Regions from separate parts of the Pseudarthrobacter ribosi genome, predicted to be linked through region 2. Evidence: riboswitches for the same ligand, from Rfam matches in the RefSeq annotation. Region 2 holds a riboswitch; each other region holds the start of a gene.
What was found. Region 2 has a riboswitch for thiamine pyrophosphate ahead of thiC (phosphomethylpyrimidine synthase ThiC). Riboswitches for the same ligand answer to the same signal wherever they lie in the genome.

Region 1: linked by a shared signal. The riboswitch ahead of ACZYZ5_RS21090 (FAD-dependent oxidoreductase) and the one ahead of thiC (phosphomethylpyrimidine synthase ThiC) in region 2 are both predicted to bind thiamine pyrophosphate.
Region 3: linked by a shared signal. The riboswitch ahead of ACZYZ5_RS14205 (ECF transporter S component) and the one ahead of thiC (phosphomethylpyrimidine synthase ThiC) in region 2 are both predicted to bind thiamine pyrophosphate.

Annotation. Positions count from the first base shown of each region.
Region 1 is NZ_JBVAYZ010000039.1:2,636-7,197, forward strand. It holds gene ACZYZ5_RS21075 (RNB domain-containing ribonuclease) at 1-719, opposite strand, end outside; gene ACZYZ5_RS21080 (ferritin-like fold-containing protein) at 761-1,432, shown strand; gene thiE (thiamine phosphate synthase) at 1,518-2,225, opposite strand; TPP riboswitch at 2,252-2,386, shown strand; gene ACZYZ5_RS21090 (FAD-dependent oxidoreductase) at 2,380-3,888, shown strand; gene thiS (sulfur carrier protein ThiS) at 3,885-4,121, shown strand; gene ACZYZ5_RS21100 (thiazole synthase) at 4,127-4,562, shown strand, end outside.
Region 2 is NZ_JBVAYZ010000017.1:60,249-64,810, reverse strand. It holds gene ACZYZ5_RS15490 (hypothetical protein) at 1-148, opposite strand, end outside; gene ACZYZ5_RS15485 (VOC family protein) at 363-1,238, opposite strand; gene ACZYZ5_RS15480 (amidohydrolase family protein) at 1,308-2,420, opposite strand; TPP riboswitch at 2,498-2,605, shown strand; gene thiC (phosphomethylpyrimidine synthase ThiC) at 2,600-4,426, shown strand; gene ACZYZ5_RS15470 (alpha/beta fold hydrolase) at 4,423-4,562, opposite strand, start outside.
Region 3 is NZ_JBVAYZ010000014.1:52,620-57,181, reverse strand. It holds gene ACZYZ5_RS14220 (dihydrodipicolinate synthase family protein) at 1-821, shown strand, start outside; gene ACZYZ5_RS14215 (sugar phosphate isomerase/epimerase family protein) at 818-1,657, shown strand; gene ACZYZ5_RS14210 (heme-degrading domain-containing protein) at 1,770-2,300, opposite strand; TPP riboswitch at 2,509-2,652, shown strand; gene ACZYZ5_RS14205 (ECF transporter S component) at 2,720-3,409, shown strand; gene ACZYZ5_RS14200 (ABC transporter ATP-binding protein) at 3,426-4,562, shown strand, end outside.

The DNA of each region.
Region 1 (4,562 bases), on a different contig from region 2:
TCCTCCACGGGCAGCGGCGGCGCAGCGGCAATCCGGTAGCCGCCGTCGGCCAGCTGTTCGATTTCCTGTTCCGGCATGTTCAGGCTGGCGCCGCCGCGGAGCCGTTCCAGCTCGACCCGCTTTATCCCGACTTCCTTGAGCAACCGCAGCACGGGGGCGGCGGTCCCGGCGTCGAGTTCGGCCTGCACCCCCCGGTAGCTGAGCTTCGCCCGGCTGCGGACCGTCGCGCGGCGGACCAGCGCCGCGGACACCTTGGCCGCGGCGTCCAGCTCGAATTCCCACACGAACGCAGCGCACAGCTGGCCGGCGAGCAGGCTGCCGGCCTCTTCGCTGATGATTTCCGGATGCAGCGGAATCCGGCCGTCCGGGGTGTAGTAGGTCTGGCCGCGGCGGCGGGTTTCGGCGTCGAGCGCCCCGCCGGGGACCACAAAGGAGGGGACGTCGGCGATCGCATAGAAGACCTTGTAGCCCTCCCCGGTACGGTCGATGAAGAGGGCCTGGTCCAGGTCCGTGGAGGAGGCCGGATCGATCGTCACGAACTCGATATGCGTGAAATCCAGCTCCGGCAGCTCGTGCCCGGCGACGGCCTCCTTGGCTTCCCGGAGCGCATCCTCCGGGAAGGGGCCCGGCAACTCCAGCGTCGTGCGCAGCGCGTTGAGCGCCTCGGCAAGTTGGTTCTTCTGCTGGCGGACATTCGGGGTCAAGCGATGATGGGACACGAAAATCAGATTAGCTCCATTTGCGCCATTAGTCTTGGATCATGAGCACATCCCCGGCTGATCCTGCCCGTTACAACACCTTCCTGATGGATCTGCTCGGCGTCATGGCCTACGGCGAGCTTTCCGCCTTCGAACGGCTCTCCTCCGATGCCCGGTATTCACCCACCCTCCACGACCGTGCGGTGCTGGGCCGGCTCGCCGTGATCGAGTTCGAGCACTACGAGCTGGTGAGCGCCAAAATCGACGCCATGGGCCAGGATGTGGAGGCCGCCATGCTGCCGTTCCAGCCGTCCGTGGACCATTTTCACGAACGCACGCGCCCGGCGGACTGGTACGAGTCGCTGATGAAGGCGTACGTGATCGACACCGTCTCGGCCGATTTCTACCGCGCCATTTCCCGCTACGTCGACGCCGGAACCCGCGCCCTGGTGGAGCGGATCCAGGCCGACGGGGGAGCCACGGAGGTGCTGCGGGAACGGCTCAAGACAGCCCTGGCCGATGACCCGCGGCTGGCCTCGCGGCTGGCACTCTGGGCCAGGCGCCTGCTCGGGGAAGCACTGACCCAGGCGCAGCGGGTGAGTTTTGAGCACTCGTTTGTCGGGGGCCTGATCGGCGCGGACGAGGACCGGTCCAAGGAACTTGTCCGCGAACTGATGGACGAACTGGCCGCGAACCACACCCGCCGGATGACCCAGCTCGGCCTGGCCGGCTGACCGGACGCCCGAACGGTCAAGGCCGGTCCGGGGCCGGCCCCGGCCGGACCGGTTCGGCGCTTTCTCAGCGTTCAGTTCCCCGCGTTCAGTTCCCCGCGGCGTCGAGGGCCGCGAGCAGGGCCTGGGCGGCGGCGGCGGGATCTTCGGCTTCGGTGATGGCGCGGACGACCACGATCCTGCTCGCCCCGGCCTCCACCACCTGCTCCACGTTGTCGAGGTCAATGCCGCCGATCGCGAACCAGGGCACCTCTCCCGCGACCTTGCCCTCGCGCTTGTCACCGGCCAGGACCGATGCCCGGCGGGTCGCGTCGGCCGCATGGCGCACCAGCTCGAGTCCGACGGCGGCGCGCCCCGGCTTGGTGGGGGTGGCCCACACCGGCCCGACACAGAAGTAGTCCAGGCCGCTACGGCCGGGGGCGGCGGCGATGGCCGCGTCCACCTGGTCCGGGGTGTGCGTGGAGAGACCGATCACGGTGTCCTTGCCCAGGAAGTTCCGCGCGGCTCCAAGGGGGATGTCCTTCTGGCCGACATGGAACACCGGAGCCCCGGAGAGCGAGGCGAGGTCCGCCCGGTCGTTGACGGCCCAGAGCCGGCCGTGCCGACGGGCCGCCTCGTGCAGGACTTCCAGGAGTTCCAGCTCCTCGGCCGCCTCCAGGGACTTGTCGCGCAGCTGGATGATGTCAACGCCGCCGGAAAAGGCCGCGTCCACGAAGTCCGCAAAGTCGCCGCGATCCTGGCGGGCACCGGTGCAAAGGTAAAGACGGGCAGTGGTGTGTACGGCATCCTGGCTCATGCCTCCAGCCTAGTTCCTCTAAACTGGGCGAATACCGCGGGAGCCCGCCGCAGCCGGTCACGCCACAGGCGCCCGGCACCGGCAGGCTGAGAGGGCGTCAGAGCCGACCGCTTGACCTGATCCGGTTAGTACCGGCGTAGGGAAGGAATCCTTCATGGGCCCACCATCCGCCCGCGGCTCGTCCGCGGCAACTGACACTGCGACGCCCGATGACACCGGAACCCGGGAATGTTACGACGTTGCCGTGATCGGCGGCGGAGTTATCGGCCACGGGATCGCCTGGGCGGCGAGACGCTCAGGCCGTTCGGTCGCCCTGATCGACGACGCCCCCGGAAGCGGCGCCAGCTGGGCCGCCGCCGGCATGCTCGCCCCGGTGAGTGAACTGCATTACCAGGAGGAAGCCCTCTTGGAGCTCATGCTCGAATCCTCCCGCCTCTGGCCGGCTTTCGCCGCCGCACTGGACGGTGAACCGGCCGCCGCACTGGACCGGGAACCGGACACGGGACAGGCCGCCGGGGCCGGAGGCGCACGGACGGACACCGGCACGGGATACCTCACGACGCCGACCCTCGCCGTCGGGGCCGACGCCGCCGACCGCCGGGCGCTCGCGGACCTGCGCACCGTCCAGCAGGCGCACGGCCTCGCCGTGGAGCCGCTGACCGTCCGTGAGGCGCGGGTGCGGGAGCCTCTCCTGAGCCCGGGCATCTCCTGCGCTTTCGACATTCCCGCCGACCACCAGGTGGACCCCCGCCGGCTGCTCGCCCGGATCGGCGAGCTCCTTGCCGCCGACGGTCAATGCCACACCATCACCCGGCGCGCTGCCGGCCTGCTCTGGGCGGACGGGCGGGTGGCAGGGGCCAGCCTGGCCGGCGGCGGCAGCGTCCGGGCCACGGAAACCATTGTGGCCAACGGCCTGGGCGCCGCCGCGCTGGAGGGCCTCCCCGCCGGACTTCGGTTGCCGCTGCGGCCGGTCCACGGCGACATCCTCCGGCTCCGCGTGCCGGACAAGCTGCGGCCGCTGCTGACCTCCACCGTGCGGGGACTGGTCCGCGGCGTCCCGGTCTACATCGTTCCCCGGCGGGACGGCACGGTGGTGATCGGCGCCACCCAGCGGGAGGATGCCCTCGGTGCCGACAGCCAGACGGCGGCCCCGGCCGGCCGCACCCCCGGCGGCGGCCCCGAAGCGGGCGGAAGCAGCCCCGGCGGCGCCGTGTCCGCCGGCGGCGTCTACCAGCTGCTACGCGACGCCCAGCAGCTGGTCCCCGCCGTCGCCGAACTGGAACTGCTCGAGGCCACCGCGAGAGCCCGTCCCGGGACCCCGGACAACGCGCCGCTGCTGGGCCGGGTCACCGGGCCGGGGCGTCGCGGGGACGTAGCGGGACTGATCGTCGCCACCGGGTTCTTCCGGCACGGCATCCTGCTCACCCCCGCCGCCGCGGAGATCTGCCGGCAGCTGCTGGACGGCGTCGCGGACCCCCGCTGGGCGCACTTCCGGCCGGACCGGTTCGCCCCCGGAACGCAGGACACCGGCACGGAGGATTCCGGCATGCAGGACGCGCTCCCGACGGCCGCGGGACCGCCGGAAACGACCCCCCGGATCACAGCACCCCGAGAGACCACCCACCGGGACACCACCCCTGAGCACAGCAAGGAAACGGCATGAACATCAGACTGAACGGAACGGAACACGCGCTCCCCGACGGCGCCTCGGTCAGCACCCTCGTCAGCCAGGTCACCGGCCGGCCCCTCGCCCCGAACGGCCGGTCCGCGGACGGCGGGAAACTCGGGGTCGCCGTCGCCCGCAACGCGGAAGTGGTTCCGCGCAGCCAATGGCACGGCACCGCGCTCGCCGACGGCGACGACGTCGAGCTGGTCACGGCGGTACAGGGAGGATGAGCAGCATGGCGGAAACCACACGGGCAGCGGCCCCGGGAGTATCACCGGCAGCAGCGGATCCCTTTACGGTCGACGGCGTGCAGCTGGGGTCGCGGCTGATCATGGGCACGGGCGGGGCGCCGAGCCTGGACGGTCTGGGCGCCGCGCTGCTGGCCTCCGGCACCGAGCTGACCACCGTCGCGATGCGGCGCTACTCGCCCGCGGAGGCCGGGTCGCTGTTTCAGCTGCTGCTGGACCACAACATCCGCGTGCTGCCCAACACCGCGGGCTGCTTCACCGCCAGGGACGCCGTCCTGACCGCCGAACTGGCCCGCGAAGCCCTCGAAACGGACTGGGTGAAGCTGGAAGTCATAGCCGACGAGCACACCCTGCTGCCGGACGCCGTGGAACTCGTCGAGGCCACCGAACAGCTGGTGGCCCGCGGATTCAAGGTCTTCGCCT
Region 2 (4,562 bases):
CGGCGAGGTCGCCCAGGCGCTCGACTTCGAAGTCGGTGATGTCCGTCATCCGGACGGCCCCGGAGGCCGCCGCGGCCCCGCCGTCGAGGGCGGCGGCACGCTTGAGGGCTTCATCGTGCTTGGAAACAAAGACTTCGGTGAATCCCATGGAGCTCGTCCTTAGCTGTCCGGCGGCGCTGGGCCGCTGTTTTGTGGCGTCACTTCAGCCTAGCCGCTCCGGCCCGGCGGGCTCCCAGACGGGACATGCCCTCCCCTGACCGTGACCGATGGACATACGGGCATCATGTCCAGTCACCCCTGCCTGCGCGGGGCATGTCCCCGAGGCTGGAAACCTGCGCAGGAGTGGCGGGGGCGGCGGTCACTCAGCGAACGGCGACGCGGATGCGGTTGCGCCACGGGTCCTCGAAGCGCAGTTCGGCGCCGGTGTGGTGGGACTGGACCCCGGCGGTCCTGAGGCGGTCCGCGAGGGCTCCGACGTCGTCTCCGGCCGGCACTTCGATCAGCACCTCGCCGAGGCCCAGGGTGTCGCGGCGGGGGCCGGCGCCGCGGCTGTTCCAGACGTTCATGGCCATGTGGTGGTGGTAGCCGCCGGCCGAGACGAACAGCGCCTGTCCGTGCCAGCCCGCCGTCTTTTCGAACCCGAGCGTTCCGACGTAGAAATCCTGCGCGGACTGGACGTCGCCGACCTGCAGGTGGACATGCCCGACGCCGGCCTCGGCCTCGCGCTGACCGGTCACGGATTCCTCGGTGAGGTACTGCTCGAGGTAGCGCTGCGGCGGCAGGGCCAGGCTGTCCATCACCACGGTCTTGCCGTCCCAGGACCAGGCGTCGCGGGGACGGTCCCAGTAGAGCTCGATGCCGTTGCCCTCCGGATCGGTGAAGTAGAAGGCTTCGCTGACCAGGTGGTCCGCGCTGCCGCTGAAGGACTGCGGCTCGTACTGCGCCGCGCTGGCGACGGTGGCGGCGAGGGAGGGCTGGTCCTCGAACAGCAGGGCCGTGTGAAAGAGTCCGGCCTCGCCGCGGGACGGGACGCTCAGCCCGGGCGCCGGGGCGAGGTGGACCAGCGGCTTCCGCCGGCGGCCGAGGTAGAGTCCGCCGTCCTGCTCGGCCACGACGTCGAGGCCCAGGGCCCGCTGGTAGTAGTCCGTCATGAGCTTCATGTCGCCGACCTTGAGCATCACGGTGCCCATGGTGAGTTCGGCGGGAAGAAGATCCTCGATGCTGGTTTCTGCAGTCATGTGATCGCTCCGGTGCTTCGGCGGCCACCGACCGTCGATGACCCTCATAGAGCTAAATTACTTGAAGCTTCAATTTATTCCTAATGGGGCGGGGCGGTTCCGGCGGGCCAGTTCTCCGCGCAGGACGATGTGCCGGAGGGTCTGCAGGGTGGCCAGGTTCCGGCGCGGGTCCTCGGCGCAGACCAGGACGTCGGCGCTGGCGCCGTGCGTGATCCCGTCGGCCCCCAGCCAGTTCCGGGCGGCCCAGGCGCCGGCGTCGAGCGCCGCGGAGGCGGGGAGACCGGCGGCGTGCAGCGCCTGGAGCTCGTCGACGATGCGCCCGTGTTTGATTACGCTGCCTGCGTCCGTCCCGGCGTAGATCGTGACGCCGGCCTCGAAGGCGCCCAGCACGCGTTCCGCCCGGCGCTCCCAGAGCGCGCGCATGTGCGCCGCGTACCGGGGGAACTTGGCCGCAGCCTGCGCGGCGATGTCCGGGAACGTGGCGATGTTGATGAGGGTGGGGACGATCGGGACGCCCTGTTCGACGAAACGCGGCAGGTGCCTCGGGAGCAGGCCGGTGGCGTGCTCGATGCAGTCGATCCCGGCGTCGAGCATGTCATCGAGCGTGTCCTCCGCGAAGCAGTGTGCCGTCACGCGGGCGCCTTCGTCGTGGGCGGCAGCGACGGCGTCTTTCAGCGTCCGGGCCGGGAAGCTGGCAGCGAGGTCGCCGGCGTCGCGGTCGATCCAGTCCCCGACGAGCTTGACCCAGCCGTCCCCGGCGCGGGCCTGTTTGCGCACGGCTTCGACCAGGCCCTCCGGTTCCACCTCGACGGCGAAGCCCCGCAGGTACCGCCGTGTCCTCGCGATGTGCCGGCCCGAGCGGATGATGCGGGGCATGTCGGCGCGCCGCTGGAGCCAGCGGGTGTCATGGACGGCGCCGGCGTCGCGGACGAGCAGGGTCCCGGCGTCGCGGTCCGCCCGGGCCTGCGCCTCCGCTGTCCCGTCCGGGACGTCCCCGCCGGGGCCGAGACCGATATGGCAGTGCGCGTCGACCAGCCCGGGGATGACCCAGCCGTCCAGGACGAGGCCGGGCGCGGCGGCCGGACGGTCGAAGGTCAGCAGGCCGTCCACCGACCAGAGCCCGCGGTGTTCCTGGTCCGCCGCGGTGAGGATGGGGCCGCTGAACTCGATGATGCTGGTCATGGCTTCAAGCCTAGACCGCGGCCTGACCGGGCGCCGTCATACGCGGCGGCCTTCCGGAGAGCCTGTGGTAGCTTCGTCTACGACCACACGGGAGCCCTTGCAGGGGCTGAGATCGGGCTGACGCAGCCTGCGACCGTTGAACCTGTCCGGGTAATGCCGGCGAAGGAAGTGAGCATTCCGTGAAGACGCAATTGACACAGCACAGCCCTGTCCAAAATGACGCAGTCCCGGGCCTGTCGGTCCATGATCAGCCCCCGGCCCCCACACAATCGCTGAAATCCCACTCCCTGGCGTTCGCCACGGACGCCGAACACGGCATCCGCGTCCCGGTGACCGAAATCGCGCTGGCCGACTCCCCCGGCGGCGCCGCCAACGCCCCGTTCCGCGTGTACCGCACCGCAGGCCCCGGAAGTGAACCGGTCCGGGGCCTGCAGCCGTTCCGTGGCCCCTGGATTGCCGCCAGAGGGGACACCGAACCCTACGAGGGCCGGGGCCGGGAGCTGCTCGATGACGGCAGGTCGGCAGTGCGCCGCGGCGCAGCGTCGGCCGAATGGCGGGGCGCCCGGCCGGTGCCGCGCCGCGCCGTCGACGGCAGGACGGTCACGCAGATGCGGTACGCGCGGGACGGGGTGATCACCCAGGAGATGCGGTTCGTCGCGCTGCGCGAGAACTGCGACGTCGAACTGGTCCGCTCCGAAGTCGCCGCAGGCCGCGCCATCATCCCCAGCAACGTCAACCACCCCGAATCCGAACCGATGATCATCGGCAAGGCGTTCCTGGTGAAAATCAATGCCAACATCGGCAACTCGGCGGTGACCAGCTCCATCGCGGAGGAAGTCGACAAGCTTCAATGGGCCACCCAATGGGGCGCGGATACCGTCATGGACCTCTCCACCGGGGACGACATCCACACCACCCGCGAGTGGATCATCCGCAACTCCCCCGTGCCGATCGGCACCGTCCCGATCTACCAGGCGCTGGAAAAGGTCAACGGCGAGGCCAACGCCCTGACGTGGGAGATCTTCCGGGACACCGTGATCGAGCAGTGCGAGCAGGGCGTGGACTACATGACCATCCACGCCGGAGTGCTGCTGCGCTACGTGCCGCTGACCGCCGGCCGGGTCACCGGCATCGTGTCCCGCGGCGGAGCGATCATGGCCGGCTGGTGCCTGGCGCACCACCAGGAGAACTTCCTCTACACCCACTTCGACGAACTGTGCGGAATCTTCGCCCGCTACGACGTCGCGTTCTCGCTGGGTGACGGGCTGCGGCCCGGCGCGACGGCGGATGCCAACGACGCGGCGCAGTTCGCCGAACTGGACACCCTGGCCGAGCTCACGCAGCGGGCCTGGGCTTTCGATGTCCAGGTCATGGTGGAGGGGCCCGGACACGTGCCGTTCCACCTGGTCCGGGAAAACGTCGAGCGCCAGCAGGAACTCTGCAAGGGAGCCCCGTTCTACACGCTGGGGCCGCTGGTCACCGATATCGCACCCGGCTACGACCACATCACCTCGGCGATCGGCGCCACCGAGATCGCCCGCTACGGCACCGCCATGCTCTGCTACGTCACCCCCAAGGAACACCTCGGGCTGCCGAACAAGGATGACGTAAAGACCGGTGTGATCACCTACAAGATCGCTGCCCACGCCGCGGATCTCGCCAAGGGCCACGCCAGGGCCCATGAACGCGACGACGCCCTGTCCAAGGCACGGTTTGAGTTCCGCTGGCGGGACCAGTTCGCGCTGTCCCTGGACCCGGTGACGGCCGAGGCGTTCCACGATGAGACGCTCCCCGCGGAGTCGGCCAAAACGGCACATTTCTGCTCGATGTGCGGACCCAAATTCTGCTCCATGCGGATCAGCCAGGACATCCGGGACGAATACGGCCCAGCGGATGCGCAGGCCGCGCTGGCGGCCGGAATGCGGGAAAAGAGCAACGAGTTCATCGCCTCGGGCGGCAAGGTCTACCTGCCGGCGCCTGCCGTCGGCGGAGCCGCCGCCGGCTAGGAGGCGTGGGCGTGCTGCTGCCGGCCGACGTCGGCGATGAACGCCCGGATGATCCGGTTTCCCTCAGCCGCATCCTGGGGCCGGTGCCCTCCCGGCGCGGTGCGGTGCACGGCGCCGGTCTCCCGCAGGTAGCCCG
Region 3 (4,562 bases), on a different contig from region 2:
CCGACCAGCTCGAGCTGGAACTCCTGCAGCCCGGCGCCGCCGGGGTTCAGGCGGTGCTGGAGGCCTACCGCGAGCAGATCGCGGTCGTGAGTGAGGCAGGACCGAAAGTCATCCTGATGTCCTCGCGCGCCTTGGCGAAGGTCGCCCAGGGGCCAGACGACTACCTGAGCGTCTACTCCACCTTGCTCCGGGAAGTTGACCGGCCCGTCATCCTGCACTGGCTGGGCACCATGTTCGACCCCGCCTTGGCCGGGTACTGGGGCTCGCACGACGTCTCCCAGGCCACCGAAACGTTCCTCAGCCTGATCCGGGAGAACTCATCCAAGGTTGACGGTGTCAAGGTTTCGTTGCTGGACGCGGCCCATGAGGTCTCCCTCCGGGCGGCGCTGCCCAGCGGGGTCCGGCTTTACACCGGTGACGATTTCAACTATCCGGAACTGATCCACGGTGACGGCACCCGCCACTCGGACGCGCTGCTGGGTATTTTCGCTGCGATCTACCCGGCAGCGTCCGCCGCGCTGCAGGCCTACGACGCCGGAGACGCCGCCCGGGGTCGCGCCATTCTGGATTCCACCCGGGAACTGGGCAAGCACATTTTCAGTGCGCCCACGTTCTACTACAAAACCGGCATCGCGTTTCTGTCCTGGCTCAACGGGCAGCAGCCGGGCTTCCAGATGGTGGGCGGGCTGCATTCCGGCCGCTCAGTGGTCCATTTGGCGAAGACCTTCGAGCTGGCTGACCAAGCCGGACTGCTCCAGCGCCCGGCCCTCGCCGCGTTCCGGATGTCCGATTTCCTTCGAATCAACGGAGTAACACGATGAGCGACTTTTCCCGGCTGTCCCTGAACAGCGCCACCACGAAGAGATGGACCCTGGCCGAGGCGGTCGACGGGTGCGTCCGGGCCGGTATCCCCGCGATCGGCCCCTGGCGGGACATCGTCGCTGACGCCGGGCTGGACGAGGCTGCCAGGCTGATCAGGGACGCCGGCCTGCGGGTGTCCTCGCTCTGCCGCGGCGGGTTCCTCACCGCGGCTGACCGGGAGGGCCAGGCAGCGGCCCTGGCCGATAACCGGGCGGCCATCCTCGAGGCAGTGGCTCTCGACACCCGGGAGCTGTTCCTTGTGGTGGGCGGACTGGCCCCGGGCGAAAAGGACGTGGTGGCCGCGCGGCGGCGCGTTGCCGACCGCCTGGCTGACCTGGTGCCGTTCGCCGCCGAAAACGGTGTCCGCCTGGTGCTCGAGCCGCTGCATCCCATGTACGCCGCGGACCGCGCCCTGATCTCCACCCTGGGCCAGGCCCTCGACCTCGCCGCTCCCTTCGACACGAGCACCGTCGGCGTCGCCGTCGACACCTTCCACGTCTGGTGGGACCCGGAACTGAAGGCGCAGATTGACCGTGCCGGCCGGGAACACCGGATCGCGTCCTATCAGGTCTGCGATTTCAACCTTCCCATCGCCACCGACGCACTGCTGTCGAGGGGATACATGGGCGACGGCGTCATCGACTTCGCCACGATCGGAACCTGGGTCCGCGACGCCGGCTACACCGGCGACATCGAAGTGGAAATCTTCAACCAGGAAATCTGGGACACGGACGGCGACAGCACGCTGGAGACCATCAAAGCGCGTTACGCCGACCTGGTCCTGCCATACGCCTAGCGGGCGCCGGGCGATGCGGGTCCTGGCCGCGGAGGGCGCCCCGGGGGCGGCCCCCGCAGGGGAAGCGCCAGCAGCGTAGCGAGCATGTCCTCGATGCGGTGAGCGGCTGGGTCTAGTCCGACGGCGCGGCGCGGCCCAGGATCTCCGAGAGGGCTTCCACCACCAGCTCGTGGTCGGCCTTCTGCGGCAGCCCGGAGACCGTGACGGTGGCGACCATCCCGGTTCCGCGCAGGTAGATGGGGAAGGCGCCGCCGTGCGCGGCGAACTCCTGCTGGTCGAACCAGGCGTTGTCCTCGATCCTTCCCCCGGCTGCCCGTGCCCGGAGGCCGACCAGCAGCGAGGGGACCTCGTACCGCACGGCAGTGCGCTGCTTGGCCCTGATCCAGCGTTCGTTGTCCGGGGTGGCGCCCTCCAGCGCCGCGTGGAAAAGCACCTGCTCACCTTTGGTGATATCGATGGCGATCGGGTGGGAACGCCGCCGGCCCAGTTCCACCAGGAGGAGTCCCAGGTCCAGGGCGTCATCCTTGCTGAACGACCGGAACTGCAGCTCATTCATTTCGGCCAAAATGCGGCCGATGAGCGCACCCAGGGACCCGTGCGGCTGCGGTTCCGCGGCGTCCGGGTCGTAGTCGGGGGAAGTCACTGGTGAATTGTTCAATTGATTCAGCTTCCGTTTGTAAGCCGCCGCTGTGGCCGGCAGGCCCCGGCGTCCGGCGTTCCCATGCTTTGTGCGACTCTACCAAGCCGGCCGCTGCGGGGCGCGGGCGCCGAAGCCGGCGGATTGTGACGGCGGGCCCGGGAAAACAACCCTTCACGGGTGTAAACTGGTCCACGCCCACAAGGGCGATATTTAGATACGACAGGGGAGCGCCGCCGTCGGGCATCACCGGAGGAATCCGGGGAAACCACAGGTGGGCGCTGAGAGTGCGGACAGCCGCAGACCCTCGAACCTGATCCGGTTAGTACCGGCGCAAGGGAGTCGAGTTCTCAGAGTGCGCGGGACGGCGGCGGAAGCTGTGGGCCCCCGGGTCACTCTCCCCTCCTGTTCCTCAGGAGGACGATATGACTGACACATCAGCCGAGCACACATCTGCCAAGCAAGAACCTGCCAAGCAAGAACCTGCCAAGCACCAACCATCCCCGACGCCCGCCAAGCGCAGCCACAACTGGCGTGTGGTGGACATTGTGGTGGCCGCGTTGATCGCGGTGGCTGGCGGCGTCATCTTCTGGGCCTGGTCCCAGGGCGCCAACCTCATTTCCGCCCCCGTCAACGCGTTCTACCCGCCGCTCACCGGGCTCTACGCCGGCGGCTGGATGATCCCCGCGGTACTGGGCATGCTCATTATCCGCAAACCGGGCGCCGCACTGTTCTGCGAAACCGTGGCCGCCACCGGCGAGCTGATCATGGGCTCGCAGTACGGCACCACCGTACTCATCTCCGGCATGCTGCAGGGCCTTGGCGCCGAACTGGTTTTCGCCGCCTTCATGTACAAGAAGTTCAACCTGCCGGTGTCCCTGCTGGCCGGTGCCGGGGCGGGCCTGTTCTGCGGTTTGAATGATTCGTTTTTGCCCTGGGGCTGGAACATCGCGTACGCCGGCGGGGACAAGCTCGCGTACATCATTTTCACGGCCATCTCGGGCGCCGTGATCGCCGGCGGGCTGTCCTGGCTCGCCACCCGCGGCCTGGCCAGGACCGGTGTGCTGAGTTCCTTTGCCTCCCGCAAAGCCGCCACGGAGCCGGTCTTCTCCTGACGTCCGAACACCGATCATGACATCCTCCGATACGGTCCGCCCGGCCACGGTCACCGCCCGGGGCTGGGGCTGGCGGCACGCCGGCCGGTCCCGGCCCGCGGTGAGCGGCCTAGACCTGGACATCCGGCCCGGGGAGCGCGTGCTGCTGCTGGGACCCTCGGGTGCCGGCAAATCCACGCTGCTCCACGCCCTGGCCGGTGTGCTCGGCGACAACTCCACGGGCGGCGCTCACCCTGCCTCCGGCGCCGCGGCGGAGGCCGAGGATGCGGACGAGTCCGGCAGCCTGCTGATCGACGGTGCCCCGCCGCGGTCCCGGCGCGGCCGGGCCGGGCTGATGCAGCAGGACCCGGAGACCCAGGTGGTGCTCTCGCGCCTCGGCGACGACGTCGCGTTCGGCGCGGAGAACCTGTCCGTGCCCGCGGCGGATATCTGGTCACGGGTCGCGGAAGCGCTCGACGACGTCGGGCTGGGCCGGCTGCCGCTGGACCACCCGACGTCGTCGCTCTCCGGGGGGCAGAAGCAGCGCCTGGCGCTCGCCGGCATCCTGGCGATGCGCCCCGGACTGATCCTGCTCGACGAACCAACCGCGAACCTCGATCCCGCCGGCGTCTTGGAGGTCCGCGACGCCGTCGGCCGCTGCCTGGATAAGACCGGCGCCACCCTGGTGGTGGTGGAGCACCGGGTCTCGGTCTGGAAGGACCTCGTGGACCGGATCGTGGTGCTGCAGCCCGGTTCCGCCACGGACTCCGCCGTGCTGATCGACGGGCCGCCGGACCAGGTCCTGGCGCAGGCACGGGACATGCTCACCGCGGCGGGCGTCTGGGTGCCCGGTTACGCGCCCCCGACCCGCGCGCGCGGCACACGGGACGCCGGGGCATCCGGGAGAACCGCGCCCGGTGCCGGCACCGCGGGGCGGCTGCTGCTGGCCGCGGAGGACCTGGCCGTTTCGCGCGAACGTCCGCGGCGGGCCGGTCTCCGCGGCGGCTTCCGGCCCATCCCGCCGCAGCCCGTGCAGGCCGGCATCACGGCCCAGGTCCGGGCCGGGGAGGCCCTGACCGTCACCGGGCCCAACGGCTCGGGGAAGTCCACCTTCGCCCTCACGCTCGCCGGGCTGCTCGCGCCCGTGTCCGGCAGGGTCTCTGCCACCGTGGAA